Regions from separate parts of the Mycobacterium sp. SMC-14 genome, predicted to be linked through region 2. Evidence: riboswitches for the same ligand, from Rfam matches in the RefSeq annotation. Region 2 holds a riboswitch; the other holds the start of a gene.
The links. A riboswitch is a leader RNA that binds a small molecule or an ion and turns the genes downstream of it on or off. The one in region 2 is predicted to bind cobalamin.
Positions count from the first base shown of each region.

Region 1: linked by a shared signal. The riboswitch ahead of metE (5-methyltetrahydropteroyltriglutamate--homocysteine S-methyltransferase) and the one ahead of ACKY0W_RS16730 (ABC transporter substrate-binding protein) in region 2 are both predicted to bind cobalamin.

Region 1 is NZ_CP176429.1:1,202,253-1,217,186, forward strand. It holds gene ACKY0W_RS05810 (mycobacterial-type methylenetetrahydrofolate reductase) at 1-179, opposite strand, end outside; gene metE (5-methyltetrahydropteroyltriglutamate--homocysteine S-methyltransferase) at 253-2,538, opposite strand; cobalamin riboswitch at 2,659-2,863, opposite strand; gene ACKY0W_RS05820 (SDR family oxidoreductase) at 2,918-3,568, opposite strand; gene ACKY0W_RS05825 (DNA/RNA helicase domain-containing protein) at 3,692-5,545, shown strand; gene ACKY0W_RS05830 (thiolase family protein) at 5,625-6,770, shown strand; gene ACKY0W_RS05835 (crotonase/enoyl-CoA hydratase family protein) at 6,767-7,555, shown strand; gene ACKY0W_RS05840 (gamma carbonic anhydrase family protein) at 7,561-8,079, shown strand; gene ACKY0W_RS05845 (CPBP family intramembrane glutamic endopeptidase) at 8,159-8,878, shown strand; gene ACKY0W_RS05850 (enoyl-CoA hydratase) at 8,962-9,771, opposite strand; gene ACKY0W_RS05855 (CaiB/BaiF CoA transferase family protein) at 9,823-10,908, shown strand; gene ACKY0W_RS05860 (3-hydroxyacyl-CoA dehydrogenase) at 10,951-11,703, shown strand; gene ACKY0W_RS05865 (nitronate monooxygenase family protein) at 11,744-12,742, shown strand; gene ACKY0W_RS05870 (fumarylacetoacetate hydrolase family protein) at 12,804-13,757, opposite strand; gene ACKY0W_RS05875 (VOC family protein) at 13,754-14,860, opposite strand; gene ACKY0W_RS05880 (TetR family transcriptional regulator) at 14,857-14,934, opposite strand, start outside.
Region 2 is NZ_CP176429.1:3,507,978-3,522,911, reverse strand. It holds gene ACKY0W_RS16745 (hypothetical protein) at 26-604, opposite strand; gene ACKY0W_RS16740 (ATP-binding cassette domain-containing protein) at 619-2,376, opposite strand; gene ACKY0W_RS16735 (FecCD family ABC transporter permease) at 2,373-3,413, opposite strand; gene ACKY0W_RS16730 (ABC transporter substrate-binding protein) at 3,410-4,606, opposite strand; cobalamin riboswitch at 4,643-4,832, opposite strand; cobalamin riboswitch at 4,824-4,960, shown strand; gene cobN (cobaltochelatase subunit CobN) at 4,989-8,579, shown strand; gene cobF (precorrin-6A synthase (deacetylating)) at 8,576-9,313, shown strand; gene ACKY0W_RS16715 (cobyric acid synthase) at 9,313-10,764, shown strand; gene ACKY0W_RS16710 (cobalt-precorrin-6A reductase) at 10,761-11,495, shown strand; gene ACKY0W_RS16705 (hypothetical protein) at 11,481-11,927, opposite strand; gene ACKY0W_RS16700 (antibiotic biosynthesis monooxygenase family protein) at 12,049-12,339, shown strand; gene ACKY0W_RS16695 (nitroreductase family deazaflavin-dependent oxidoreductase) at 12,355-12,780, shown strand; gene ACKY0W_RS16690 (DUF222 domain-containing protein) at 12,787-14,166, opposite strand; gene ACKY0W_RS16685 (hypothetical protein) at 14,278-14,640, shown strand; gene ACKY0W_RS16680 (GNAT family N-acetyltransferase) at 14,646-14,934, opposite strand, start outside.

The DNA of each region.
Region 1 (14,934 bases), 2.3 Mb from region 2:
TCGACCGGCCGACCGTCATCCTCGGGGATCAACCCGGGGATCATGACGTGCCCGATCCGGCCTGCGATACCCGCCTGCTCGGATAGCTGTAGAACCTTGTATGCCTCTTCGCGGGCGTGCTCAGGCCCGCGATCGGTGTTGGGCGGCACCAATTCCAGTGCGATGGTGTTCAACGGCACCAGGGGACTCCGATCTCATGGAATGGACATGTTGCGCCCCAGAAATCGCTCTGGGGCGCAACATGTCAGAAGGTCACAGGCCGGTGCGGGCTTCCTTAGCCGCCGCAACAAGATTGGCCAGCGATGCTGTCACCTCGTCGGTCTTGCGGGTCTTCAGGCCGCAGTCCGGGTTCACCCAGAGACGTTGCGCCGGAACAGCATCCAGCGCCTCGCGGAGCGACGTGGCCATCTCGTCGGTGGACGGCACCCGCGGCGAGTGGATGTCGTAGACACCCGGGCCCACCCCGTTGGAGAAGCCGATCGCGTTGAGGTCGTCGAGCACCTCCATGTGCGAGCGGGCCGCCTCGATCGAGGTGACGTCGGCATCCAGATCAGCGATCGCCCCGATCACCTCGCCGAACTCCGAGTAGCACAGGTGAGTGTGGATCTGCGTCGCATTCGAGACACCCGAGGTGGACATCCGGAATGATCCGACCGCCCAGTCCAGGTAGGCCGCCTTGTCGGCGTCGCGCACCGGCAACAGCTCACGCAGGGCCGGCTCGTCTACCTGAATCACCGCGATGCCGGCGGCTTCCAGATCCACCGTCTCCTCGCGGATAGCCAGCGCCACCTGGTAGGCGGTGTCGGCCAGCGGCTGGTCGTCACGGACGAACGACCAGGCCAGGATGGTGACCGGACCGGTGAGCATGCCCTTGACCGGCTTGTCGGTCAGCGACTGGGCGTAGGTGGCCCAGTCCACCGTCATCGGCTTGGGCCGCGTGACGTCGCCGAACAGCACCGGCGGGCGCACGCAGCGGCTGCCGTAGGACTGCACCCAGCCGTTGCTGGTGGCGAAGAAGCCGTCCAGCTGCTCGGCGAAGTACTGCACCATGTCGTTGCGCTCCGGTTCGCCGTGCACCAGCACGTCGAGGCCGAGTTCTTCCTGCAGCTTGATGACGGCGGCGACCTCCGCCTTCATCCGGTTGGTGTACTCCGCGTCGTCGATCTCTCCGGCCACCAGCGCGGCACGGGCCTTGCGGATCTCCACGGTCTGAGGGAAGGAGCCGATCGTGGTGGTCGGCAGCGGCGGCAGGTGCAGTCGCTCGTCCTGAGCGGCGCGACGCTCCTCGGCCGAACCGCGCTGGATGCCCGCCTCTTTGATCTTGGAGATCTGCGAGCGCAGCGCCGCGTTGTTCAGTCGCGGGTCGGACTTGCGGGAGGCGACCGCGGCGTTGGACGCGGCGATCTCCGCGGCGACCGCGTCCCGGCCCTCGCGCAGGGCGCGAGCCAGGGTGGCCACCTCGGTCACCTTCTCGGCGCCGAACGCCAGCCAGCTGCGCAGCGCGTCGTCCAGGCCGGTCTCGGGCTCCAGCGAGTAGGGCACGTGCAACGTCGAGCACGACGTCGATACGGCAACAGCCTCCGCACTCCCCAGCAGCGACGCCAGCTTGGCCAGCGCGGCCTGCAGGTCGGTGCGCCAGATGTTGCGGCCGTCGACCACACCGGCGACCAGCGTCTTGGAAGCCAGCTCCGGCACCGACGCGATCTTGGTGTCCGCGCCGTAGACCAGGTCGACGCCGATCGCCTCGACCGGAGTGCGGGCCAGGGCGGGCAGCCCGGCGCCCGGGTCACCGAAGTAGGTGGCCACGAAGATCGACGGCCGCTTGCTCAGCCCGCCGAGACGGTTGTAGACCTGCTCGGCCAACGCGGGGGCGTCGGCGGAGATGTCGGTCACCAGCACCGGCTCGTCGATCTGCACCCACTGCGCGCCGGCGTCGGCCAGCTTGCCCAGCAACTCGGCGTAGATGTCGGTCAGCTCATCAAGGCGGGCGATCGGTGCGTCCGCACCGTCGACGGCCTTGCTCAGCAGCAGAAAGGTGACCGGCCCGATGATCACCGGACGAGCGTTGATGCCCTGCTCCTGCGCCTCGGCGAGCTCGGAGAGCACCTTGGCCGGGTTCAGCGAGAACTTCGTGTCCGGGCCGATCTCGGGAACGATGTAGTGGTAGTTGGTGTCGAACCACTTCGTCATCTCCAGCGGGGCGATGTCCTTGTTGCCCCGGGCTGCGGCGAAGTAGCGGTCCAGCTCATCGGCGACGCCGGCCACCCGCGCCGGGAGTGCGCCCAGCAGCACCGCGGTGTCGAGCATCTGGTCGTAGTAGGAGAACGTGTTCACCGGCACCGAGTCCAGCCCGGCGGCGGCCAGCTGGGCCCAGGTGTCGCGGCGCAGGCCGGCGGCCACCGTCTTCAGTTCGTCCTGGCCGATCCGGCCGGCCCAGTAGCTTTCGGTGGCGCGCTTGAGTTCGCGGCGCGGCCCGATACGAGGTGAGCCGAGAACGGTGGCGGTAAAGGGTTGAGCGATCACGATTTGATCCTTCAATTGACGAGGGTGGGTCAACGCCAGCAGTCGCCCAGCTGATCCGGTCCCGTGCCTATATATAAAGCACTATAACCCTCAAAACCAGACGCCCATTCCGCGAGGCGTTGATCCGCCGGGCGCGGCGCGCCCAGCACAACGGGCAGGTATTCGGACTCGCAGGCGCGCACCGAGGTGCTCCTAGTGGCCGTCGCTTCCCAGTCGGTGGGCGAACCCGTGACCAGTGCTTTGTGACGGCGGTCGTTCCTGCATACCGCTGCGGGACAGTCCCGGATTCTCACCGGGTTCCCTCTTGCGCTCCACGGAAAACCGCATTGCGCTCGATGCCGACGCCGCCTTACGGCAGCTACGGCAAACCAGTTGCGTAATGAAGATTACCTGGTCAATCGGCTCGAAGCGCCTCCGGGATCGGGGTCTGGCCGTCGTTGAATTCGATGGTGCGGCCGATGGTCGAGTTGTCGGCCAGGCAGGCGGCGATCACCTCTGCCACGTTGTCGCGGGAGACCTGCCCCTTGCCGGTATCGGGGCCGAGGGCGATTCGGCCGGTCGCCGGATCAAGGGTGAGCCGGCTCGGGCCCAGCACCGTCCAGTCCAGATCGGTGGCACGCAGGTGGGCGTCGGCGGCGGCTTTGGCCTGCGCGTACGGAAAGAACGGATCGTCGTCGGGAACACCGTGATCAGGACCCGCGCCGAAGTAGGACACCATCACGAAGCGCCGCACACCGGCCTGCTCGGCGGCGTCGATGCTGCGGATGGCGGCGTCGCGGTCGACGGCGTAGGTGCGTGCCGGGTTGCCGCCGCCGGCTCCGGCGGAGAACACCACCGCGTCGTGGCCGGCCACGACGCGGGCCAGGCCGTCGACGTCGAGTTGCTCGATGTCGGCCACCACCGGGACCGCGCCGGTGACCGCGACCTCCTCGGCGTGTTCGGGATTGCGGAACACCGAACTGACCTGGTGGCCGCTATGGGCGAGGATGGGGGCCAGCAGCAGGGCGATCTTGCCGTGGCCGCCGATGATCACGATGCGTGCCATGGAGTCGACGGTACGCGGCTAGCATGATCACCGCGGTCCGACGGACTTCCGGCGCAGGATATGTCCCCACCCGCACGATTCAATTCGTGCTGCCCTGGGGAATATTCATTGACGCTCATTCGCATGACGGCAAGTCGTGCCTGTGCCGAGCCACCTTCGTCATTGGTAGAGCAATTGCTCGAGCAGATGCTTTTTCGCACCGGCCGGCGCGCATCCCCATCCGAACAGATGTCGTGGCAGCGGAGCCTTCCGGTTCTTGCGAGTGACCTGGTTGCGGCCGGTCTGGGCGATGTGGAAATGCTGGTTGAATACCACCTTCCTTTGACCTCGCAGCGAGCCGATGTGGTCTTAGCTGGGATTCACCCTCAGACCGGTCAGCCGTCGTATGTCGTCGTGGAGCTCAAGCAGTGGTCAGCCGCTTACACGTTTGAGGGCGACCCCGACCTGGTTGACGTCCCCGGGATGCCAGGAGGTCCCAAGCAGCATCCGGTGAAGCAGGTACGTGGATACTGCGACTACCTTGCGGGGTTCGCTCGAGTTGTCGCGGATCAGCCAGATGCCCTTGCGGGTATGGCTTATCTCCACAATGCTCTCGACCCGGCCTTGATCGCGGATCTGCTCGCAGTGCCGGTGTCTACGACCGGCAGGCTGTTCACGGGTGCGGATCGTTCTGCGATGACCGACTTCCTGCGATCGAGACTGCGGCCCGTATCGGGCCGCGCCGCAGCTGATTTGCTGATCCGTTCGGCGATTGCGCCGTCTAAGCAGTTGCTGAAGTTGGCAGCCGCTGAGGTCCGAGATCGTCCCCAGTTCCAGTTGATCGGAAATCAGCAGCTGGCAGTGGATCTTGTGATGCACGCGGTCGAGCGCGCGCGAGCGGGCAACACCAAACGGGTCATCGTTGTGACTGGCGGTCCCGGCAGCGGAAAAAGCGTGGTGGCGCTATCCCTACTCGGTGATCTGGCGCGTAGGGGCCGCTCTGTTGTCCATGCGACCGGTTCTCGCAGTTTTACACTGACGCTACGAAAAGTCGCTGGCAGCCGGGCGCCAATGGTGAAGTCGATGTTCAAGTACTTCAACCAGTTCATGTCGGCCGAAGCCAACGGTCTCGATGTCATCGTTATGGACGAAGCGCACAGAATCCGAGAGACATCTGCCCACCGATACACTCCTGCTGAACTGCGCACTGAAAGGCCGCAGATCGATGAGTTGATCGCCGCTGCGAGGGTCCCGGTATTTTTGTTGGATGAACACCAGGTGGTCCGGCCAGGCGAAATGGGCACGTTAGCTCAGATTGAACGGTATGCAAGCCACCTTGGAATTCAGTTCCAGCACATTCCGCTCGGTGAGCAATTCCGTTGCGGCGGCAGCGAGGAATACGTCCTATGGGTAACCCGCGTTCTCGGACTTGAGGAGAAGCGGCCGAGTCCCTGGCGAGGAGATCCACAGTTCACCGTTCGGCTCGTTGACAGTCCCGAAGAGCTGGAGGCAACTTTGGCGCATTTCCGGGATCGTGGCTACTCGGCGCGAATGACCGCGGGCTACTGCTGGCCATGGAGCGCTGCCCGAAAGGACGGCACGCTTGTCGATGACGTGAAGATCGGCGGTTGGGCGCGGCCCTGGAATAGCAAGAGTGATAGGCGAATCGGCGATGCACCGCCTAGTGCGCTGTGGGCCACCGAGAACGGTGGGTTCGGCCAAGTTGGCTGTGTTTACACGGCGCAAGGATTTGAATACGACTGGAACGGTGTCATTCTCGGTGACGATCTGGTTTGGCGTGACGGCGGGTTTGTGGCCGTGCGCCAGGCCAACCGTGATCCCGATTTTCGAAATCGGTCTACTGTCTCCGATCAGCGGTTCGATCGGCTGGTCCGCAACGTCTACAAGGTGCTGCTGACGCGCGGGATGATGGGTACCGTCATCTACTCCACAGACGAAGAGACCCGAGCCGCCTTACGCGAGATGATCCCGGACTAGCCACCCCGCCCGAGTGTGTTGAGTGCGGGTTGGTCGACAATCGAGGCAACAAGACCCCGAACGAACTAAGGAGCACCCCATGGCTGAAGCCGTCATCGTCGAAGCGGTGCGCGCGCCTGTCGGCAAGCGCAACGGCGGACTGTCCGGAGTACACCCGGCCGAGCTGTCCGCCCAGGTGCTCAACGGGCTGGTCAGCCGGGCCGGCGTGGACCCGGCCCTGGTCGACGACGTGATCTGGGGTTGTGTCATGCAGGCTGGTGAGCAGGCCCTGGACATCGGCCGCACGGCGGTGCTGAGCGCGGGATGGCCGGAGAGCGTGCCCGCGGTGACGGTGGACCGCCAGTGTGGATCCAGCCAGCAGTCGGTGCACTTCGCCGCCGCGGGTGTGGTCGCCGGACACTACGACGTCGTGGTCGCCGGTGGTGTCGAGTCAATGTCGCGTACCCCGATGGGTTCCTCGCTGGCCAACGGCGGCCGGCCGTACGGGGATTCCTTCAAGGCGCGCTACAGCCAGACCCCGAACCAGGGCATCGGTGCGGAGATGATGGCCACCCAGTGGGGGCTGAGCCGTACCGCGCTCGACGAGTTCGCGCTGGCCTCGCACGAAAAGGCCGGCACCGCACAGGACGCCGGCGCCTTCAAGGACGAGATCGTCTCGATCACGGACTCCGAGGGCAACGTGGTCAGCGAAGATGAGGGCATCCGCCGCGGTACCACGCTGGAGAAGATGGCCCAGCTCAAGCCCGCTTTCAAGGAGGACGGCGTGATTCACGCCGGCAACTCCAGCCAGATCTCCGACGGTTCGGCAGCGCTGCTGTTCATGTCGGCGGCCAAGGCCCGCGAACTGGGCCTGACCCCGCTGGCGCGGGTGCACACCGCGACGCTGGCCGGCTCTGACCCGGTGATGATGCTGTCCGGTCCGATCCCGGCAACCCAGAAGGCGCTGCAGCGCTCGGGCTTGAGTGTCGACGACATCGGGGTGTTCGAGGTCAACGAGGCGTTCGCCCCGGTCCCCATGGCCTGGCTCGCCGAAATCGGTGCCGACCCCAAGCGGCTCAACCCCAACGGTGGGGCGATCGCGCTGGGCCACCCGCTCGGCGGTTCGGGCGCCCGGATCATGACCACCATGCTTTACCACATGCGCGCCAACGGAATTCGTTACGGACTGCAGACCATGTGCGAAGGCGGCGGCCAGGCCAACGCCACCATCCTGGAGCTGCTGTGAGTGATGGGGCCGTTCTGGTAGAACGGCGTGGAAATGTCCTGCTGATCACGATCAACAGGCCCGACGCCCGCAACGCGATCAACGGGGCGGTCAGCGCCGGCATCGGCGACGCCTTGGCGCAGGCTCAAGACGACGACGAGGTGCGCGCGGTAGTGCTCACCGGCGCCGGCGACAAGTCGTTCAGCGCTGGAGCCGACCTCAAGGCGATCGCCAACCGGGAGAACATCTACCACCCCGAGCACCCGGAGTGGGGTTTCGCCGGCTTCGTGCAGCACTTCATCGACAAGCCCGTCATCGCGGCGGTCAACGGCACCGCGCTGGGCGGCGGCACCGAGATCGCGCTGGCCAGCGACCTGGTGATCGCCGAGCAGCGCGCCCAATTCGGGCTGCCCGAGGTCAAGCGCGGCCTGATCGCCGGTGCCGGCGGGGTGTTCCGCATCATCGATCAGCTGCCCCGCAAGGTTGCCCTGGAGCTGCTCTACACCGGGGAGCCCATCTCGGCGGCCGACGCGGCCCGCTGGGGACTGGTCAACCGAGTGGTCGAGGACGGCGGCGCGCTGGAGGCAGCCCTGGAGCTGGCCGAACGGATCACCGGCAACGCGCCGCTGTCGGTGCGCGCCAGCAAGCGGATCGCCTACGGCGTCGATGATGGGGCCATCCCCGGCGAAGTGGACGGTTGGGCTCGCACCGGCCGGGAGTTCTCCGCCCTGCTGCGGTCCGAGGACGCCAAGGAGGGACCCAGGGCGTTCGCCGAGAAGCGCGCACCGGTGTGGAAGGCGCGTTGAGCGGCGTGCCGGAGCCGCTTCTCATCTCCATCCGCGGGCGCGCCCCGCAGCTACACCCGGAGGCCTGGGTGGCACCCAACGCCAGCCTGATCGGCCAGGTCAGCCTGGCCGCGCGGGCCAGCGTCTGGTACTCGGCGACGCTGCGCGCCGAGGTCGAGCCGATCGAGATCGGCATCGACACCAACATCCAGGACGGCGTGACCGTCCACGTCGACAAGGAGTTCCCCTGTCGAGTGGGGGCGCACGTCAGCGTCGGGCACAACGCGGTGCTGCACGGTTGCACCATTGAGGACGACTGCCTTATCGGCATGGGAGCGATCGTCCTCAATGGTGCGGTCGTGGGGGAGGGCTCGCTGGTCGCGGCGGGTGCCGTCATCCCGCAGGGGATGGTGGTGCCGCCCCGGTCGCTGGTGTCGGGGGTGCCGGGCCGGGTACGACGAGATCTGAGCGAGGCCGAGGTCCGCAACAATCGGTACAACGCCGCGGCGTATCGCCGACTGATCGAAGTCCATCGAGCGAACTAACGCATTTGGGCCACCGGCCGCCGTTTCGCCGCTACGTTTTAGGGACGTTGCTCAACCCGCCGCTGAGGGGACGTCCTGTATGACCCAGATCAGTCCAGCCCGCCCCGGCCTGCTGCGTGAGATCACCGACATCATGACCAGGGTCGCCCTGCCTTATCACGAACCACGGGCCGTGGTGCAGCGGCGGCGTGCGGTCGTCGGGGTGGTGGTGCTGATCGGCGCTTCGGTACTGGCCGCCATGCACAGCAAGCTTCCAGGAGACGCGTCGTTCTACTGGCTGTCGCTGGTCTTGGCCGCGGTGTGGACCGTGGGGGCGGTGGTCGCCGGCCCATTGCACCTGGGGGTCTTGCGGTTCCGCGGCCGCAACGAGCGGCCGGTGTTCACCGGCACCGGCGTCGGCCTGGTACTCGGCGGAGTGTTCCTGCTGGGCGGGCTTGCGGTGCAGGACATTCCGCCGCTGGCCGATCAGGTCGTCGCGATCCTGGCCTACACCACCGAAGTCTCCTGGCGGCTGGTGGTGCTGATCGCCATCGTCAACGCGATTGCCGAGGAGTTGTTCTTCCGCGGCGCACTGTTCAGTGCGTTCGGTCGCCGCTCCCCGCTGGTGTTTTCCACCCTGCTCTACGTCGCAGCGATGATGGCCGCAGGCAACCTGATGGTCGGGGTGGCCGCGCTGGTGCTCGGTACCGTCTGCGCACTCGAGCGGCGCGCTACCGGTGGAGTGCTGGCCCCGGTGCTGACCCACCTGGTGTGGGGGCTGGTGATGGTGCTGGCGCTACCCCCCATTTTTGGAATGTAGCAGCCCCAAAATTCGCGCGAGGGTGCGTGTTTGTACGGCGACACGCCGTTTGAGCGTGGCATTCTGCGCACGCTCGTCGCCGCTTAGGAGTCGGTGAAATTGGGGGAGCGCCGCTCCTGAAACGCGCGGGCGCCTTCGCGGAAGTCGTGGGCGTTCAACAGGATTGACTGCCCGACGTATTCGCGGTCCAGAGTCGCATCCAGCTCGGTCAGTGTCGCGGTGTTGATGGCGTGCTTGGTCTTGGCGAACGCCGCGGCGGGCCCGGCCAGCAAGCCGGCCAGGAGCTTGTCCACCTCGGCGTCGAACTCCTGCGCCGGGTACACCGCGCTGATCAAGCCCCATTCCAGGGCGTCGGCGGCCGAGAGCCGTTCGGCCAGCAGTGCCAGCCGCATGGCGCGGGTCCGGCCCACCGCCGCGGCAACCAACGCGGAGGCGCCGCCGTCGGGCATCAGCCCAATCTTGGTGAACGCCAACAGGAAAAAGGCTTTGTCCGAAGCCACGATCAGGTCGCAGGCCAGTGCCAGCGACACGCCGATGCCGGCTGCCGGACCCTGCACGACGGCCACCACCGGCCGCGGCAACGCGACGATCGCCCGGATCGCGCGATTGGCCTCGACGATGATCTCGGTCGGCACGCCGTCGGCCGCGTCGTCGGCGCTGATCCCCGCGCCGGAGCTGAAGCCGCGCCCCGCGCCGCCGAGCCGGACCGCGCGCACCCGCGGGTCGCGGGCGGCGGCTTCCATGGCGTCGGCGATACCGGCCAGCACACCTGTGGTCACCGAGTTGAGGCTGTCGGGGCGGTCGATGGTCACCGAGAGCACCCCGTCGGCCAGGGTGACGGACACGCCCGCCACCGGGGCCAGGGTGTCGATGCCGGAGTCGATTGCAGTCATGGCCCTCACCCTAGGATGCACATCACACAGGCACACGACGAGGAGGCAGATATGGCGGGACCACTGGCGGGACTGCGGGTCATCGAACTGGCCGGGATCGGACCGGGTCCGCACGCGGCGATGATCCTCGGCGACCTGGGCGCTGATGTGGTCCGCGTGGAGCGGCCGCCGAAATTCGGTGGCGGGGCCAGCAAGGACACCATGCTGCGCAACCGGCGCTCGGTGACCGCCGACCTGAAGTCGCCCGAAGGCCGTGACCTGGTGCTGCAGCTGGTCGCCAAGGCCGATGTGCTGATCGAGGGCTTCCGGCCGGGCGTCACCGAACGGCTCGGCCTCGGCCCGGAGGACTGCGCCAAGGTCAACGAACGGCTGATCTACGGCCGGATGACCGGCTGGGGACAGACCGGCCCCCGCGCACAGCAGGCCGGCCACGACATCAACTACATCTCGCTGAACGGGCTGTTGCACTCCGTCGGTCGCAAGGGGGAGCGCCCCGTACCGCCGCTGAACCTGACCGGTGACTTCGGCGGTGGGTCGATGTTCCTGCTGGTCGGCATCCTGGCCGCGCTGTGGGAGCTGCAGCGGTCCGGCAAGGGCCAGGTGATCGATGCGGCGATGGTCGACGGGGCCAGCGTGCTCTCGGCGATGATGTGGAGTTTCCGCGCGCAGGGGCTGTGGAGTGACGAACGTGGCGTCAACATGCTCGACACCGGTGCGCCCTACTACGACACCTACGAGTGTGCCGACGGCAAGTACGTGTCGGTCGGCTCGATCGAGCCGCAGTTCTACGCCGAACTGCTGGCCAAGCTGGAGCTGGACCCCGCCGAACTGCCGGCGCAGAACGACACCGCCCGCTGGCCAGAGCTGCGCGAGGTGTTCACCAAGGCGTTCGCCGCCCACGAGCGTGACCACTGGGCCAAGGTGTTCGCCACCTCTGATGCCTGCGTGGCACCGGTGCTGGCGTTCAACGAGGTGCAGGTCGATTCGCACATCACCGAGCGCGACACCTTCTACGAGGCCAACGGCTACCTGCAGCCGATGCCGGCGCCGCGGTTCTCCCGCAGCGTTCCCGACGTCCCGGTCCCGCCTGCCGTTCTGGGAGCCGACAACGACTCCATTCTGAGCGACTGGGTATAGTCCCGACCAACCAGACGGTTGGGACTGAGAGGGGCCAAGAGAGTGCAGATCAAGGACGCGGTAGCCGTTGTCACCGGCGGTGCTTCCGGGTTGGGGTTGGCGACGGCCAAGCGCCTGCTGGACGCGGGCGGCCAGGTCGTGGTGATCGACCTCAAGGGCGAGGACGTGGTCTCCGAGCTCGGTGACCGGGCCCGCTTCGTGGAGGCCAACGTGGCCGACCCCGAGGCGGTCGGCGCGGCTCTGGATGTCGCGGAATCTCTTGGCCCCGTGCGGATCAACGTCAACTGCGCCGGAATCGGCAATGCGATCAAGACGCTGAGCAAGGACGGCGCGTTCCCGCTGGATGCCTTCACCAAGATCATCCAGGTCAACCTGATCGGCACGTTCAACGTGCTGCGGCTCTCGGCTGAGCGGATCGCCAAGACCGAGCCGATCAACGGCGAGCGCGGCGTCATCATCAACACCGCCTCGGTGGCGGCGTTCGAGGGCCAGATCGGACAGGCCGCCTACTCGGCCTCCAAGGGCGGCGTGGTCGGCATGACGCTGCCGATTGCCCGGGATCTGTCCCGTGATCTGATCCGGGTCTGCACCATCGCGCCGGGCCTGTTCAAGACGCCGCTGCTGGGCTCGCTGCCCGAGGAGGCGCAGAAGTCGCTGGGTGCGCAGGTGCCCCACCCGTCGCGGCTCGGTGACCCTGACGAGTACGGCGCGCTGGCCGAACACATCATCAACAACCCGATGCTCAACGGCGAGGTCATCCGCCTCGACGGTGCGATCCGGATGGCCCCCCGATGAGCGCTTGCGCGAAGAGCATCAAGCAGAGCTAGGAGTCCTTATGGCAATTACAACGAAGTTCACCGAGACATTCGGGGTCGAGCACCCCATCGCCCAAGGCGGTATGCAGTGGGTGGGTCGCGCGGAGTTGGTGGCGGCGGTCGCCAACGCCGGGGCGCTGGGTTTCCTCACCGCGCTCACCCAGCCGACGCCGGCCGACCTGGCCAACGAGATCGCCAAGACTCGGGATCTCACCGACAAGCCGTTCGGGGTGAACCTGACCATCCTGCCGGCGATCAACCCGCCGCCCTACGACGAGTACCGCCAGGTGATCGTCGACGCCGGCATCAAGATCGTCGAGACCGCCGGATCCAACCCGGCGCCGCACCTGCCGATGTTTCACGACAACGGAATCAAGGTGCTGCACAAGTGCACCTCGGTGCGGCACGCCGTCAAGGCGCAGAGCCTGGGCGTGGACGGCATCAGCATCGACGGGTTCGAGTGTGCGGGTCACCCGGGTGAGGACGACATCCCGGGCCTGGTGCTGATCCCGGCTGCCGCGGCGCAGATCGAGATCCCGATGATCGCCTCCGGCGGGTTCGCCGACGCCCGCGGCCTGGTCGCGGCGCTGGCCCTGGGAGCTGACGGCGTCAACATGGGCTCGCGGTTCATGTGCACTGTGGAGTCCTGCATTCACCAGAACGTCAAGGAAGCCATCGTCGCCGGCGACGAGCGCGGCACTGAGCTGATCTTCCGGTCGCTGCACAACACCGCTCGGGTGGCCAGCAACGCGGTGTCCCGCGAGGTCGTGGAGATCCTCAAGAACGGCGGTCAGTTCCCCGACGTCCAAGAGCTGGTGGCCGGCGTGCGCGGCCGCCGCGTCTTCGACGAAGGCGACGTCGACGCCGGGATCTGGACGGTGGGCACCGCGATGGGCCTGATCAACGACATCCCGACCTGCGACGAACTGGTGTCGCGGATGGTGTCCGAGGCCGAGGAGATCATCCTCGGACGCCTGGGCAACATGGTCGAGGACGAGGACGAGGAGAACGTCGCCTAGTCGGCCGTCTGAGTTTGCGTCGAGGGCTGCGATCCGAATCGGATCGCAGCCCTTTGCGTTATCAGCCGGATGCAGCGGCGGCGTAGCGCACGGTGTTGCGTTGGGTGCCCAAGTCGATCGCACCGTCATCGGTTGCCACACCGGCTTCGACGATGTCGCCGTCGTGTAGGTAGCGGGGATTGCCGGCCTGCCGCTTGAAGAAGGCCTTCCACTTCACCGCTGGCGGCAGCAGCGAGCCGAGGAGCTCGATCGGCTTGGGCGGGGCGCTGAGCGCGGTGCCGGCCGGAGTGCCGGTCAGGATCAGATCCCCGGCGTCGAGAGTCTGAAATCGGGTCAGGCTCTGTAGGGCCTGGAGGGGCCGATACACCATGTCGCCGTCCACCGTCATTTCCTGACGGATCTCGCCATTGACCGCCAGGCGAAGGCGCAACTGTCCGAATCGTGCCCAGTCTGCGGCGTCGAGCAGCACCAGGGCGGGGCCGACCGGGGTGAATCCGGGGTAGGACTTGGCCTCGTAGAACTGGGTCTGGGGCAGTTGCACGTCGCGGGCCGACACGTCGTTGGTGACCACCAGGCCGGCGATCAGCTGCGGCAGGTCGGCCTCGGAAATCGTTGTACCGACCGGGATGTCACGAGCTATGACCAGGCCGATCTCGACTTCGTAATCCAGCAGGCGGACATGGCTGGGCTTGACGACGTCGTCGAACGGGCCGGTGATCGACGCGGAGGCCTTGCGAAAGAAGGTCAGCGGCACCGTCGCGGGGTTCAGGCCGGCGTCTTTGATGTGCGAGACGAAGTTGGTCATCTGGGCGATCACCCGGCACGGAGCTGTCACCGGGGAAAGCAGGGCAAGGCCCTCGACCGGGACGACGTCGTGACTGCTCGCAGCGGCATCGATGGCGGCCCGATCGGCCAACAGCGCCCCGGTGGTGGTGGCGTGTGTGTCGATCCGGGCGGCGCCGGCCGGCGTGCGCACCCACCAGCCGTCAGCGGTGCGAAGGACGGAAATAGTCATGAGGTGGCAACTTTCAGTAGGCCGGCCAGCCGGCGGACATCGAACTCGTTGTCGCTGCGCAGTGCGGCCAGGATCGCGCGCGCTTCATGGGGCGCCGTCCGCACCTCGGTGCCGAGGAAGTTCCTGCTGGCCGGCGGTCCCCACTGGGCCAGCCCGGACGCGGTGAAGGGCGCCCAGCCTGGTTCCACGGTGTTGTCGAACATGTCGCCGTCGGTGAAGTGTTCCACCAGAAAGCCGTCGGGATCGCGCCAGTAATCAAAGATCTGACTGCCCTGGATGTGGCGGCCGACGCCCCAAGACCGCTGGTATCCCAAATCTTTGAGGTACTCGCCGCCGGCGGCCAGAGCGTCGAGGTCGCAGACCTGGTACGCCGAATGCATATAGCGGTCGGCTGGGCCCAGTGCGATAGCCAGGGTGTGGTGGTCGGCCGGGGTGCTGCCCCGGTCGCAACGGATGAAGCTCATGGTCGGTCCACGATCGCGCTGCCCGGGGAAGTACTGAAAGTCGCTGACGATCATCCCGAGGGTGTCCAGGTACCAGTTGAGCGTCTGAAGGTATCGGGTGCTTTGCAGTACCAGGTGGCCGAGGCGTTGCACGATCGCCGGTGCTCGCGTGGGGCGCTGGGTGGCATTGGACCTGTGCACCGCGTGACCGACGTTGACGGTGTGCGGGGTTTGCGCCGGCAGGGCGTCGAGCTGGTGGGTGGACGACACCACCCGAACGCTCAGGCCGTTGGGATCGAGCAGGTCGACGCTCGCCCCACCGAGTGATTCCGGCAGCGGGGTGATGCGGCCGTCGGTCGCGGATGCCAACCGAGTCAGATCCGCCGTGTCGTGTGCGCGAAACGCCATGCCGTGAAAACGGTTTCGGCTCCCGCGTCGGATGATCACGCACGGTTCGGCGGCGTCCGTGCCGCGTAGATGCAGTTCCTGTTCGGTCCGCAGTGCGGTGGCGAACCCGAAGGCGTGGGCAAACTCCTCGGCCCGCGCCAAGTCGGGCTTGTCGAACTCCAGCCACGCCAGGTCCTCGACTTTGATGGTCGGCTTGGCTGACCTGCCGATGTGTTCACCTCGGTGCGCGCCCTGCGTGCTGTGCAGCGTCATTGCCCGGCGTTCTCGGAGAGTAGGCGCAGCGCCGTGCTGTAGAGGGCATGGGCGTGCATGTCGAACATCTTGAT
Region 2 (14,934 bases):
TTCGGCTCTCCTTCGTCGAGTCTCGCTAACCGCCGCAGCGGATCCGATTCCCGCCGCGGTCCAGCGGGTCCGGCCCCAGGCCCAGGTACTTGTCGCGCAGCTTGTCCCACAACTCCAACTGGCCCCACTCGGGCTCGTCGCGCATCTGCTGGTCGTTGGTGAGGAACGGGTTCGGCAGCATCACCGTCATCATCTGCTCGTCGCGCCCGTTGAACAGGCGCACGCCCCACGACTGCGGGTTGCCGTCCTTGCCGATTCGGCGGTACAGCTCGGCCCGCGTGCAGCGGCGAATGCGTCCCAGTTCCGAGCCGCTGGCCCGGTGCTTGCCGATGCACAGGTGGAAGTGCCAGCGGCCGAAATCGATGGTGGCGTAGCCGTCGAGCATGGAGATCTTGCGCGGCGCGCTGGGGGCGGCCACTTCCCAGGCTGCGCCCTCCATGATGATGCCGAACCAGATCTCGTCCCAGTACTCGTCGAAGCACAGGTGCAGCAGATCCAGCAGGCTCTGCTGATCGGTCGGCAGCGGCCAGCGTTGTTCGCGGCCGCGGTCTTCGGTGTCGACGATCGGGGGATCGGCGACGACGGTTCCGGTGTTCTCGGTCATGGGAATCCCTTCCTTCATGGGTTCAGGCGAACCTGGGGCTTGTGGGTCAGTGCGCAGTCGCCGCACAGTCCGCCGCCGGGCGTGCGGTAGAACAGGCAGCAGCTGGCTCGGCGGTAGTCGGTCCCGGAGTCGCTGAAACATACTGCGCCAGAGAGTCGTTCGTCATCGCACATGGTACGTGCGAGATTCCAACTGGGCTGGTCTGCAAGGTCACCGCCGTGATGCCAGCGCAGGGCACGGGCGGCGCCCAGGGCTGCGGAGGCGATATTGCCGCGCAGCAGCCCTTCCGAGATCGGGCCGAGCCGGCGTACCGCGGCGGCCAACGGTTCCAGGTGGCCGGTCAGGATCATGTCGGCCAGCTCCGGCTCCAGGTCGTCGCCCGCCGAAGACCCCTGCCAGGCCGTCGGATTCGGCAGATGCAGCCGGACCGGCCCGCCCGAATCGGTGTACCAGAGCTGGTCGGGATCCAGATCGATCAAGAGTCGATGCTCGGCCAGTCCGCCCAGCCCGACCGACCACAGTCGTGCCGCGAATCCGAGGTAGAAGGTGGACACCGCCACACGAAGATCTGCTGTTCCGATGCGGTCCTGCACTCCGGCGATAGCGTCCGCGAGCAGATCGGGGTCGGTGTAGAGCTGTGTCACCGGATGCCAGTCGGCGTCGTCCGCCATCCCGGTGGAGACCGCGAAATAGGAGCTGACAGCGGATAACTCGGCCAGCGCCGTGATCGTCTGATCCTGGGAGGCGCAGCGGTGGGTGGTCGCAGGCAGGGCGCGCAGTCGCTGCGGCAGGTCGCGTAGCGCCATGACCTGATTGCCGGATGTGGAACGCAGCATGACGGCGGCAGGATCGGTTGCCGTGAGCACGATTTCGGCGGAATCGCCGAGTCCCCAGCCCTCGCGGGACAGCACCCGGGTCAGTGCCGAGCGCAACGGCTCCTCGGCGTCGACCCGGGCGGTGCGCTCGTTGGCGTCCCCGACGAAGGTGAACATGCCGCTGGCCGGGTCGAAGCGCAGTGTGTCGTTGCCGAACATCTCCCCGATGCGCCCGGACACCATCAACTCTTCGCCGACCGTGTCCACCAACGTGCCCGCCGGATCCATCAGCCACACCCGATCGGCTACCCGCAGCGCCAATTCCAGATCGTGGGTGCTCAACACCACCGCCAACTGCTGGTCGCGGGCGAGCTCGCGCAGCAGCCCGAACAGTGCGGCCCGCGAGGACACATCCAGGAACGCGGTCGGCTCGTCGAGGATCAGCAGGCCCGGCTGTTGGGCCAGCGCCCGGGCGGTCAGGACCCGTTGGCATTCGCCGTCGGACAGTTCGGTGGCCGGCCGTGACGCCAGATGCTGGGCGCCGGTCGCCGCCAGCGCCCAGTCGATGATCTCCTCGTCGGCCGGGCGCAGCCGGCCGCCCAGACCCAGGTGTGGGATGCGGCCCAGCCCCACGAGCTCCCGCGCCGACAGTAGGCCCGGATCGACGCGCTCGGTCAGCACCACCGCGACCCGGCGGGCCAGCTCGTCTCGGGGCAGTGCGGTCAGGTCGGTGCCGTCCAGCAGGACACGTCCGCCGAGCGCGGGCTGCAACCCGGCCAGTGTGCGGATCAGGGTGGACTTGCCGGCACCGTTGGGCCCGATCAGCACGGTCAGTTCGCCGCGCCGCGCTTGGGCGGCCAGTCCGGCCGCTACCGTCGTCGACCGGCGCCGGTTGCGGTAGCCGATCGCCAGACCGGCGAGCTCGACAGCCGCCGCTGTCATAGACGCCGGCGTCATGACGGCAACCCCGATCCGCGACGGGCCCGCAACAGCACGGCGATCACCACCGGCGCCCCGACCAGCGCGGTGACCGCATTGATCGGGATGATCAGGTCGCTGCCGGGCACCTGGCTGACGATGCCGCAGCCCAGCGCGGCGACCGCGCCCAGCAGTATCACCGCCGGGACCACCACGCGATGGTCGGAGGTGCCGACCACGATGCGGGCGATGTGCGGCACCACCAGCCCGAGGAACGCGATCGGTCCGCAGAACGCGGTCGTGACACCCGCCAGCAGCGACGCCGAGATGACCGTGACCACCCGGGCCCGGTGCACGTTGATGCCCATCGTCGCCGCGTAACTCTCGCCGAGCAGCAGGGCGTTGAGCGGGCGGATCGTCAGCGCCGCGGTCAGTAGCCCGACCGCCACCAGCGGCAGCAGCAACTCCAGATCGGCCCAGCCGGTTCCGGCGAAACTGCCCAGGCCCCACAGCAGGTACTGCTGCACCCGCTGTGGATCGGAGTACACCATCGCCAGGCTCACCAGCGCGGTGCTGGCCGCACCGATCATCACCCCGATCAGCAGCAGCGTCGCCGCCGAGCGGGTCCACCGCGACAAGACCAGCACCAGCGTGAGCATCGCCGCCGCCCCCAGGGCCGCCGCGATCACTTCCGCGGCGCGGCTGGCTCCGGCCACCGCGGTGGTGAATCCGCCGCCTGCCGCGCCACCGAGCAGCACCACCAGCGCGACGCCGAGGCTGGCACCGGAGCTCACGCCGAGGATGTAGGGGTCGGCGAGGGTGTTGCGGAATAGGGTTTGCAGCTGCAGTCCGGCGACCCCGAGCGCGGACCCGGCGGCCAGCGCGGTGAGCACCCGCGGTAACCGCATGTTCCAGACGATCACCTGCCAGCGCGGGTCGGAGGGCTCGGCGCCGAACAGCACCTGCACGGTGTCGAGCACCGGCACCCGCACCGGCCCGAGCACCAACCCCAGCACGGCCAGCAGAACCACCGCGGCGCTCAGCGCGGTCAATACCAGGGCGATACGTGGCTTCATCGCGACACCCGCCGGTAGAACTCGAATGGATGGTTGGCGGCCAGCGCGGGATGCAGGATCGCGACCAGGTCGCCGAGCAGCAGATCCGGGCGCGCGGTGCCGCGTTCCCAGTAGAGGTTGCCGCCTCCGGGGGTCATCGCCTTGGTCGCCGACCACACGTGGCCGATCCGCAGCGCGGTCAGCTCGCCGTAGCGGCTGTCGCGGGCCACCGCGTCGCCCAGGGTCCGCCAGTCGTCGGTGACCAGCCATACCGGCGCGGTGCCGGCACTGGCGTACACCGACTCGAAGTTCAGTTGCCGGTTTTCGGCGCCGGTGTCCGACAGCCAGGGGTAGGTGCCTCCGGCGTCGGCGACCAGACGCCCCGAATAGCTGTCGCCGGTGGGCATCGACCAGCTGCCCGAATACATGGTGCCGACCAGAACCTCGGCGGGCTTCGCCCCGGCGGCTTGAGCGGCCAGGGCACGGTAACGGTTGCGGATGTCCTGGTAGGTCTGCGCGGCCTGACGTTCGGTCCCGGTCAGCGCGGCGAACACCTTCATCCACTCGGCTCGGCCCAGGGGAGTGGATTCCAGCCATTCGGCGTCGGCCAGTACGGGCAGACCGGCCTCGCGCAGCTTGGGATAGCCGGGATCGTCGATACCTTCGGTGACCAGCAGATCGGGGCCGGCACTGAGCACCCGCTCGACGTTGAGCTGTCCGCCGGGGGCGTACCCGACGATCTCACCGGTCTCGATGCGGGCGCGAATCTGCGGATCGGCGACGGCGGCCGGGCTCGCCACTCCGGTGACCACGCCGGCTTGCCCGAGTTCGGTGATCATCGCCAGGTGCGTCGTCGAGCCCGAGTAGAGGCTGTGTACCGGGACGGTGATCTGTTGGGCGTGGGCCAGTTCGCCGCTCAGTGCCGGTGCGGGCGCACCGCAACGCACCAGTACATAGGACACCGGCTTGCCGCCGAGGTAGGGCCGTTTGACAGTCAGGACCTGGTAGCTGCCGTGGTATTCGAGGACGAAGTTGGTGGCCTCGGTCAGCGTCGACTTGTCGGGAAAATAGTCGGCAGCCGGATCGAAGTCGGTGATGCAGCCGGCGCGCGCCTGCGGGGTGCGGGCTGCGAGTTCGCCAGAGCAGCTGGCCAACGACAGCGCGGTGGCCAGCGCTACCAGGAGCGCAGGAACTACCCGCAACGCACGGGGCATGGGCGTGAGTCAGCTTCCTCGGGGTACACCGCCCCGGTACGCAGGACGCGTTGACGTGAGTCTCCTGGCTCTCGGATCACTGCTTGCCTCGCCTTCCAACCCCACAAGTGGCGGGCCGTGGCTGATGAGGGTCGCTCCCCGATGACAGTGGCGGGACCGCGCCGGATTCACACCGGCTTCCTCAATCGTCATCGCCTTACCGGCGACATTGTTGCATGCCGTGCTGCGTTAGGCTGGCCGCCGTCTCGTGGCGTCAGGAACCCGGTGCGAATCCGGGGCGGTTCCGCCACTGTGAAGGGCCATCGGCGCAGCCGGGCCCGTTAGCCAGATACGGCCACGAGACATCCGACGACGAGGGGCGAGAACCCCGAGGAGGCCCCTGATGGCTGATGCACGCCGTATCGCGCTGTTGTCCACGTCCGACACCGACCTGCTGTCCGCGCGGGCCAGTGGCGCGGCGTACCGGCTCGGCAACCCGGCACGCCACGACATCGAACCGCTGGTGGCCGGCACCGACGTCGTGGTGCTGCGCATCCTGGGGTCGTCGGCCGAGATCGCCGACGAACTGAAGCTGCTGCGCGCGACGGGCCTGCCGCTGGTGGTGCTCGGCGGGGAGCGCTCGCCCAACGCCGAGTTGATGGAGTGCTCGACGGTCCCGATCGGCCTGGCCGCGCAGGCACACGCCTATCTCGCCGAGGGTGGGCCGGCCAATCTCGCGCAGCTGCACGCGTTCTTGTGTGACACGGTGCTGCTCACCGGGGAGGGTTTCGATGAGCCGGCGGTGATCCCGGAGTGGGGTTACGGCAAGCGCGAGTCTGTCGAGGCTCCCGACGCGGTGCGGATCGGGGTGCTCTACTACCGGGCCCATGAGGTCAGCGGCAATGCCGGTTTCGCGCACGCGCTGGCCGACGCCATCGATGGGGTAAAGGTCGCCACCGGGGCGGTCGGGGTGCCGATCTTCGCCGCGTCGCTGCGCAACGCCCCCGATGAGCTGTTTGAGGCGCTGGCGCAGCTCGATGCGGTGGTGGTCTGCATGCTGGCGGCCGGTGGGGCGATGAATGCCACCGCCGGTGTCAGTGCCGGTGACGACGACGGCGCGTGGGACATCGAACGGATCGCGGCGCTGGACATTCCGGTGTTCCAGGGACTGTGCCTGGCGTCGTCGCGCGCGGATTGGGAGGCCAACGACGACGGCGTCAGCCCACTGGATTCGGCCACTCAGATCGCCATCCCGGAATTCGACGGACGAATCATCACGGTTCCGTTCTCCTTTAAGGAGATCGACGACGACGGGCTGCCGCACTACGCCGCCGACCCCGAGCGCTGCGCCCGGGTGGCTGGAGTCGCGGTGAATCACGCTGTGCTGCGCCGCATCCCGAATGCCCAGAAGAAGCTGGCGCTGGTGCTGTCGGCCTACCCCACCAAGCACTCCCGGGTGGGCAACGCCGTCGGCCTGGACACCCCGGTCTCGGCGGTGCGGCTGCTGCGCCGGTTGTCCGACGAGGGCTATGACGTCGGGGACGGCTTCGGGGTGCTGGATGTCGCTGACGAGACGCAGGCAGGGGATCGGCTGATCCACACCCTGATCGAGGCGGGCGGTCAGGACGAGGACTGGCTGTCCGCCGCGCAGCTGGCCGGCGCGCAGGTGCGGGTCACCACGCAGCAGTACGCGCAGTGGACCGCCGAGTTGCCCGACGACCTGCGCGATGCCATGTCAACGGCGTGGGGTCCGGCACCGGGCAAGCTGTTCGTCAACGAGGCCGGCGAGATCGTGCTGGCCTCGCTGCAATCCGGCAACATCGTGCTGATGATCCAGCCGCCCCGCGGATTCGGGGAGAACCCGGTGGCGATCTACCACGACCCGGAGCTGCCGCCGAGCCACCACTACCTGGCCGCGTACCGTTGGCTCGCACATGGTTTCGGTGCGCACGCGGTGATCCACCTGGGCAAACACGGATCGATGGAATGGCTGCCCGGAAAGACCGCGGCGCTGTCTTCGGCCTGCGCCACCGACGCCATGATCGCCGACCTGCCGCTGATCTATCCCTTCCTGGTCAACGACCCGGGTGAGGGTGCCCAGGCCAAACGGCGGGCGCATGCCACGATCGTCGACCACCTGATCCCGCCGATGGCGCGCGCGGAGTCCTACGGCGACATCGCGCGATTGGAGCAGCTGCTCGACGAGTACGGCAACATCGCGACCATGGATCCGGCCAAGCTGCCGGCGATCCGCGGTGAGATCTGGAACCTGATGCGGGCCGCGGAGATGCACCGCGACCTGGGCCTGGACGAGCGGCCCGAGGATGAGGAATTCGACGACTTCCTGCTGCACGTCGACGGCTGGCTCTGTGAGATCAAGGACGCCCAGATCCGCGACGGCCTGCACGTGCTCGGCGGCGCGCCGGCCGGCCCGGAACGGGTGAACCTGGTGCTGGCGATCCTGCGCGCCCCGCAGGTGTGGGGCGGGGTGGACCACGCGGTGCCCGGCTTGCGGGCCGCCTTGGGGCTCAAGGAAGAGTCCGCTGCCGCGGTCGTCGACGAGATCGAGGGCCGCGCCCGCGCATTGGTCGAAGCCATGGAGTCGGCCGGTTGGGAAGCAGGCCTTGCCGACACGCTGCATCCCGACCCCGAGGTCTGCCGGGTGCTGAGATTCGCCGCCACCGAGGTTGTTCCGCGACTGGCCGGCACGTCGGCCGAACTCGACGCGGTGCTGCACGCGCTGGCCGGCGGGTTCGTGCGTCCGGGGCCGAGCGGTTCGCCGCTGCGCGGTCTGGTCAACGTGCTGCCCACCGGGCGCAACTTCTACACCGTCGACCCCCGCGCGGTGCCGTCCCGGCTGGCGTGGCAGACCGGGCAGGCGATGGCCGACTCGCTGGTGCGCCGCTACCTCGACGACACCGGCAGCTATCCGGAGTCGGTCGGGCTGTCGGTGTGGGGAACCTCGGCGATGCGCACCTCGGGCGACGACGTCGCCGAGGTGCTGGCGCTGCTCGGGGTGCGTCCCGAATGGGATGAGGCATCCCGGAGGGTGTCCGGGCTGGCAGTCATCGCACCCGAAGAGCTTGGCCGGCCCAGAATCGATGTGACGGTCCGGATCTCCGGGTTCTTCCGGGACGCCTTCCCGCACGTGGTGGCGATGCTCGACGACGCGGTGCAGATGGTCGCCACCCTCGACGAGCCCGACGACGCGAACTTCGTCGCCGCACACGCCCGCGCCGATCTGGCCGAACACGGGGATCTGCGCCGCGCCACCACCCGGATCTTCGGTTCGGCGCCCGGTTCCTACGGGGCGGGAATCCTGCAGGTGATCGAATCCGGGACCTGGCGTGACGACAAGGACCTGGCGGAGGTCTACACCACCTGGGGCGGGTTCGCCTACGGCCGCGGGCTCGGCGGCGCGCCGGCTGCCGACGACATGCGCACCAACTACCGCCGGATCAAGGTGGCCGCCAAGAACATCGACACCCGAGAGCATGACATCGCCGACTCCGACGACTACTTCGTCTATCACGGCGGCATGATCGCGACCGTGCGTGCCCTGACTGGCGCCGACCCGAAAGCCTATGTGGGCGACTCGACCTCGCCGGATGCGATCCGCACCCGCACGCTGGCCGAAGAGACCGCCCGGGTGTTCCGGGCGCGGGTGGTCAACCCGCGCTGGATCTCCGCGATGCGCCGACACGGTTACAAGGGTGCGTTCGAACTGGCCGCCACCGTCGACTACCTGTTCGGCTTCGACGCCACCGCGGGCGTGGTGCACGACTGGATGTACGAAAAGCTCGCGGCCGAGTACGTCTTAGACCCGCAGACCCGGGAGTTCCTCGACAAATCGAACCCGTGGGCGCTCCACGGAATCGTGGAACGGCTGACCGAGGCCGCCGATCGCGGCCTGTGGGAGCACCCCGACCCGGAGACCCTGGCGGCATTGCGGCAGGCTTACCTAGACGTGGAAGGCGACCTGGAGGACCGGTGAAAGTCTGGATTCTCGGAATCGGCATGGGACCTGCGCACGTCACCGCCGAGGTCGCCAGCGCACTGCGGTCCGCCGACTACGTAGTGGCATCCGAGAAGTCCTCCGACGACGGTCTTTTGGCATTGCGGCGCACCATCGTCGACACCTACGCCCCCTCGACCCCTATCGTCGCGGTCGCCGACCCGGCCCGCGACCGCTCCCCGGGGCTGACCGAGCCCGGCTATGCCCACGCCGTGGCGGACTGGCATGCTGCCCGGGCGCAGCGCTACGCCGACGTGCTGCGGTCCCGCGGCGGCACCGCAGCCTTCCTGGTCTGGGGCGACCCGGCACTGTACGACTCGACCATCCGGATCGTCGAGCGGGTGAAAGCCCTTGGGGTCGAGCTGGATTACGACGTGCTGCCAGGAATCAGCGCCCCGCAACTGCTGGCCGCCCGGCATCGGATCGTGCTGCATGAAGTGGGCCGGCCGGTGCACATCACCACCGGCCGGCGGCTGGCGGAGGCGGTCGCCGCCGGTCAGGACAACATCGTGGCGATGCTCAACCCGGACAGTCTCGATCTGTCCACGGTGGCCGAGTGGACGATCTGGTGGGGCGCCAACCTCGGTGCGGCGGGGGAGCGGCTGGTCACCGGACGGGTTTGTGACGTCGTCGAGGAGATCACGGCCGCCCGCGATGCGGCCCGGGCCGAGGCGGGTTGGGTGATGGATGTGTTCCTGGTGCGGCGAACCTGATGGCGGGCATCCTGATCGCCGGAACCACCAGCGACGCCGGTAAGACGGTGGTGGCCACCGGAGTGTGCCGTGCGCTGGCGCGCCGCGGTGTGCGGGTGGCGCCGTACAAGGCGCAGAACATGTCGAACAACTCCATGGTGTGCGTCAGCGCCGCCGGTGCGACGACGGAGATCGGTCGGGCGCAATGGATTCAGGCCTGCGCTGCGCGGGTCGAACCGGAGCCGGCGATGAACCCGGTACTGCTCAAGCCCGGCAGTGACCAGCAGAGTCATGTGGTGCTCATGGGCCGGCCGTGGGGGACCCTCTCGTCGTCGAACTGGATGCACGGGCGCGCGGAGTTGGCTGCGGCCGCGCACCGTGCCTACGACGATCTCGCCGGGCGCTACGACGTGATTGTCGCAGAGGGAGCAGGAAGCCCGACCGAGATCAATTTGCGCGCCGGCGATTACGTGAACATGGGCCTGGCGCGGCACGCCGGCCTGCCGGTGGTGGTGGTCGGCGATGTGGACCGCGGCGGGGTGTTCGCGGCGTTCTTCGGCACCGTGGCCCTGCTGTCGGCGGAGGATCAGGCATTGGTGGCGGGGTTCATCGTGAACAAATTCCGTGGGCAGCTGCGGTTACTGGAGCCCGGCCTGGCCGATCTGGAGCGCCTCACCGGTCGGCGGGTGTTCGGCACCCTACCGTGGCATCCGGAGCTGTGGCTGGACTCCGAGGACGCGCTGGATTTGGACGGCCGGTGCTCGGGGCGCACCGGGGCGCGACGGGTCGCGGTGATCCGATTGCCGCGGATCAGCAACTTCACCGACTTGGACGCTTTGGGGCTCGAACCCGATCTGGACGTGGTGTTCGCTGCCGACCCGCGTGGGGTGTCCGACGCGGATCTGGTGGTGCTGCCCGGAACCCGGGCAACCATCAGCGATCTGGCCTGGCTGCGTTCACGCGGGATCGATGCCGCGATCGCCGCCCACGCCGCCGCGGGCAAGCCCGTACTAGGGATCTGCGGGGGATTCCAGATGCTGGGCCAGATGATCCGCGATCCCGAGGGAATCGAGGGAGCGCCCGGCGAGGTGCCCGGGCTGGGCCTGTTGGACGTCGAAACATATTTCACGGCAGAGAAAACCCTGCGGCTGTCCGATGGCGGCTACGAGATCCACCACGGCCGGATCAGCCGCGGAGACGTCGCCGATGCGTTTCCCGGCGGGGTCCGCGCCGGCCAGGTTTTCGGCACTATGCGACATGGGTGCTTGGAGGTCGACGCGTTGCGTGCGGCGTTCCTGGCCGACACCCTCGGGCTGGCGCCGTCGCAGGTGTCCTTTCCCGCCGCCCGGGAGCGCCGGCTGGACCTGCTCGGGGATCTGATCGAAGAGCACCTGGACGTCGAGGCGCTGTTGGAGTTGGCGGGCGGCGGCGCGCCGGCGGGGCTGGCGGTCCTACCGCCGGGGGCGCCATGACGCGCGTGCTGCTGCTCGGCGGCACCGCCGAAGCCCGAGCACTCGCCGATCGGCTGGTCGGTGCGGGCGTCGATGTCACGACGTCACTGGCCGGCCGGGTCGCCGATCCCCGGTTGCCGGTCGGAGCGGTGCGGATCGGCGGGTTCGGCGGAATCGCCGGTCTGCGGGCGGTATTGGCCGACTACGACATGGTCGTGGACGCCACCCATCCGTTCGCGACGACGATGTCGGCCAATGCGGCCAGCGCGTGTGCCGCGGCCGGCAGACCACTGCTGCGGCTGGAGCGGCCCGGCTGGTCGCAGCGGGCCGTGCAGTCGTGGCATTGGGCCGACTCACACGAGCAGGCCGCACAGATCGCGGCCCGGCTGGGGCGGCGGCCGGTGCTGACCATCGGGCGCCAGCAGTTGGCGTCATACCTACCGGAGTTGTCCGACGCTGCAGTGCTGGCGCGCGTGGTCGAGCCGCCGTCGATCGACCTGCCGTCCGGCTGGTCGCTGATCAGGGACCGGGGACCCTACGAGCTGCCCGGAGAGCTGGCGCTACTGCGCGATCACCACGCCGACGTCGTCGTCACGAAAGACTCCGGGGGGCAATACACCTGGCCCAAGATGCTGGCCGCCGAGGAACTCGGCCTGCCGGTGGTCATCGTGCGGCGTCCGGCCCGTCCGGCGGGCGTGGCCACGGTGAACGACGTCGAGCGGGCGCTGGCCTGGGTGCTAACCGGCGACTGAGGCGAGCTGCAATGCGGCGCCCGCGGTCAGCAGTGCGGCGACCTTGACCACCTCCAGCCCCGCATAGGCGTAGTGGGCGCGGGAGCGCTCGACGATTCCGCCGGGTGGAGCAGTCTGCGCGGCCAGCACCGCATCCGAGCGGCGGCGCAGCCGGGGCCGGACCACCAGGATCTGCGTGGTCAGCACAGCCACCGCAATGCAGACCCCGGCCAGCGAAATCGGTTCGGGGGGAGCGGTGGCCACCGCCAACACCACTACCGTGGCCAGCACGATCTCCACCGCATTGAGGGCCCGGAACACCAGCCGCCCGATCCCCAGTCCTAGCGGGATGGTGATCCCCGGTGCCCGGAACTTCAGTGGGGCTTCCAGGAACGAGATCGCCAACACCATGCCCAACCAGGCAAAGACCACTGCCGCCGCGAGAGCGCTCACCCCGCCACCTCCAGGAGTATCTGTGTCTATCAGTTGCAGGTAACCTATCTGTGTCATCCGGTAACAGACAAGAGTCTTTAGGCGGTAATCCTGGCCACACGCCGTCGGGCAGACTGGCAGCGTGATTGTGGAACATGGAGTACTGCCCATCCGGCCCGGCAGCGAAGCCGACTTCGAAGCAGCGTTCGCCAAGGCGCGCCCGTTGATCGCCGCCCAGCCCGGATTCCTGGGGATTTCGATGTCCCGGTCGGTCGAGTCGCCGAACCTCTACCTGTTGCTGGTGCAGTGGGAGAACATTGAGGCGCACACCGAGGGGTTTCGGAAGTCGCCGGAATTCGAGCAATGGCGTGTGTTGTTGCACGGTTTCTACGACTCACCGCCGGTGATCGAGCACTTCGTGGGTATCGACTAAAGGAGATGGTCGCCCGTGGACGCACAGCGAACCCTGGAGTTCAACGCCCGTAACATTGCGGAGTTCCGCAGCAGCGGCGGAAAACTCGGCGGACGGTTCGAAGGGGCTCCGGTCCTGTTGCTGACCACCACCGGGGCCAAATCCGGACAGCAGCGCACCAGCCCGATGATGTATCTCCCCGAGGGGAACCGGATCATCGTGTTCGCCTCCAACGAGGGCAAGGACAACCATCCGAGCTGGTATCACAACCTGCGGGCGAATCCCTCGGCGACTGTCGAACTCGGTACCGACACCTTCGCGGTCACTGCTACCGAGATCACCGGTGCCGAACATGACCGGCTCTACGGGATTCAGGCGCAGCGTTACCCGGGTTTCGCCACGTACCGCGAACGAACCCAGCGGGTCATCCCGGTGGTGGAGCTGGTCAGAACGGGCGCCTGACCCTAGCTAGGCCGCCCCTTCGGCGGGTGGGTCGGTGTCGCCTGCGAGGAGTTCGTCGGGGTGGTGGGCATGGTTGATTCGGGGTGGGCTGGTGGTGTCGGTCCAGGCGAGGCGTCCTGATGCGGTGACGGTGGTTTGTTGGCGGCCTTCGCTGGTGTCGGTGTGGTGGGGGGCGCAGGCGAAGTAGAGATTGTCTGCGTTGGTGCGGCCATGGGGGGTCCAGGGTTGGGCGTGGTGGACTTCGCAGTGATAGCCCGGGGCCAGGCAGTTGGGGTGGGTGCAGCCGCGGTCGCGCGCATAACAGATCAACCGCTGGTCGGCGGTCGCGATTCGTTTCTGTCGGCCGAGGTAGAGCGGGCGTTTGGTGTGGTCGTCGAAGACGGCGAGGTAGTGGATCGTCTCGGCGGCCATGGCGATCAGATCTCGCATGGGCAGTCGGGATCCGCCGCCGGTGAGTGCTGGTGGTGGCATTGGGACCGATGGATCGCCTGTGGCCTGGGCGGCTTGATTCAGTTCGGCCAGGGTGGTGGTGACGACGACGGTGACGGGGTGGCCGCGGTGGGTGCCGAGTTTGCCGGAGGCGATGGCGGTGGACATGGCCAGGCGAAAGGCGTCGTGGCAGCGCTGCGCCGGCGTGCGGTCATCACGCCCCTTGGCTCCATCGGGCACATGTCGTCCGGGGCGTACGGCGGCGGCAATGGCTTCGAAGTAGGCGCGGGCTTGGGGGTCGAGGAGTCCGGTCAGTTTGGACATGCCGTCGGGGCCTTGGCGGCCCAGCACGAGGGCGCGGCGTCGTGCGCGGTCGCGGTCGCTGAACAGTCCGTCGGGGTTGAGGTGATCGGCGATGCGTTGTCCGATCTTGGTGACCACCCCGGCATCGACTCCGGTGGCGTGGGAGACCAGGGCGGCTTCGGCCTGCGCGATCTGGGGCGGGGTCACTGATCCGGGCAGGACGTCGACGGCTTGGCAGATCGCGCGAATGTGTTCGTCACCAATCGAACCGGATTCGATCGCGCTGGCTAGGGCCGGGAGTTCGGGCGGGATCGGTGCGCCGGTCAAAGAGCGTCGGGGCCGGATGCGGGCGGCCAGGCGGCAGCGGCGGGTGATCTCACGTGGGGTGATGCGCAGTCGCGTCCACAACGCATTGCGTGCCGCCGCGATGCTTCCTTCTCTATCGGGTGGGTCGGCGAGTTCGCCGAAGATCCGGTACATCAACCCGCGATTGACCCGCTCCTGGTTTTCCAGCCGGTCGGCAAGGTCGATGCGAAAGGTGTTGCCCACCAGATCCGTCGAAGTCGTCCGCAACACCGCATGGGCGGCATCAATGGCATCCAGGGCAGCGCGGATCTGCTCCCGCGCCGCTGGCGCACCCACGACTGTTGCCATACCCCCGACGCTAGAAACCACCCCCGACAAACACGCCGGAAGACAGCCCAGGAAAGGTCGCGGCTGTGGATCAACCCGCAACTGTGGATGAATCCCGTAGCATCGCAACCCATGGTTCGTCATGCCTACGCCCACGATGCGGTCGTGGTGATCGACCCGGGTGGTAGCCCGAATGCGCCCGGCGGAGCCATCACCAAAGCACTGTGCGGCAGCTGGGATCACCAGCCGCCGTGCCCACTAGCGCCCCACCACGTTGCCAATCACCTTGACGGCGAGGAGCTGGTGTTGCGGGTGCTGTTCGCCACAGGAGCCGCCGACGAGCCACGTGTGCGACTCCTGGTCGGTGAAGCGCTTGCTGCCGGCGAGCTGACCGGCCCCGACGGGTTGGTCACGACATGGCGGCTGAAATCGAGCGATGCCAGCGATATCCGGCCGAGCGAGAAGAGCCACGCCGCGGACCTGATGCACACCTGAAGGTGTCAATCCCGGATATGCGCCAGCCGCGACGGCCGTTCCATGTATGTCGCGTCGGGCGCCGCAAAGCCGAATTGCCCATACAACCCGTGCGCGTCAGCGGTGTGCAACGCCCAACGGAAGTCCTGACCCGGGCCCTCGTCGATCATCGTCCGCAGCAATCCCTTGCCGATCTCCTGTCCGCGCTGATCGCGACAGACATAGACGTCAGCCAGGTAGGCGAAGGCGGCACCGTCGGAGACCGCGCGGCAGAAACCGATCATCGCTCCGTCGTCGGCCCGGTAGGCGCCCACC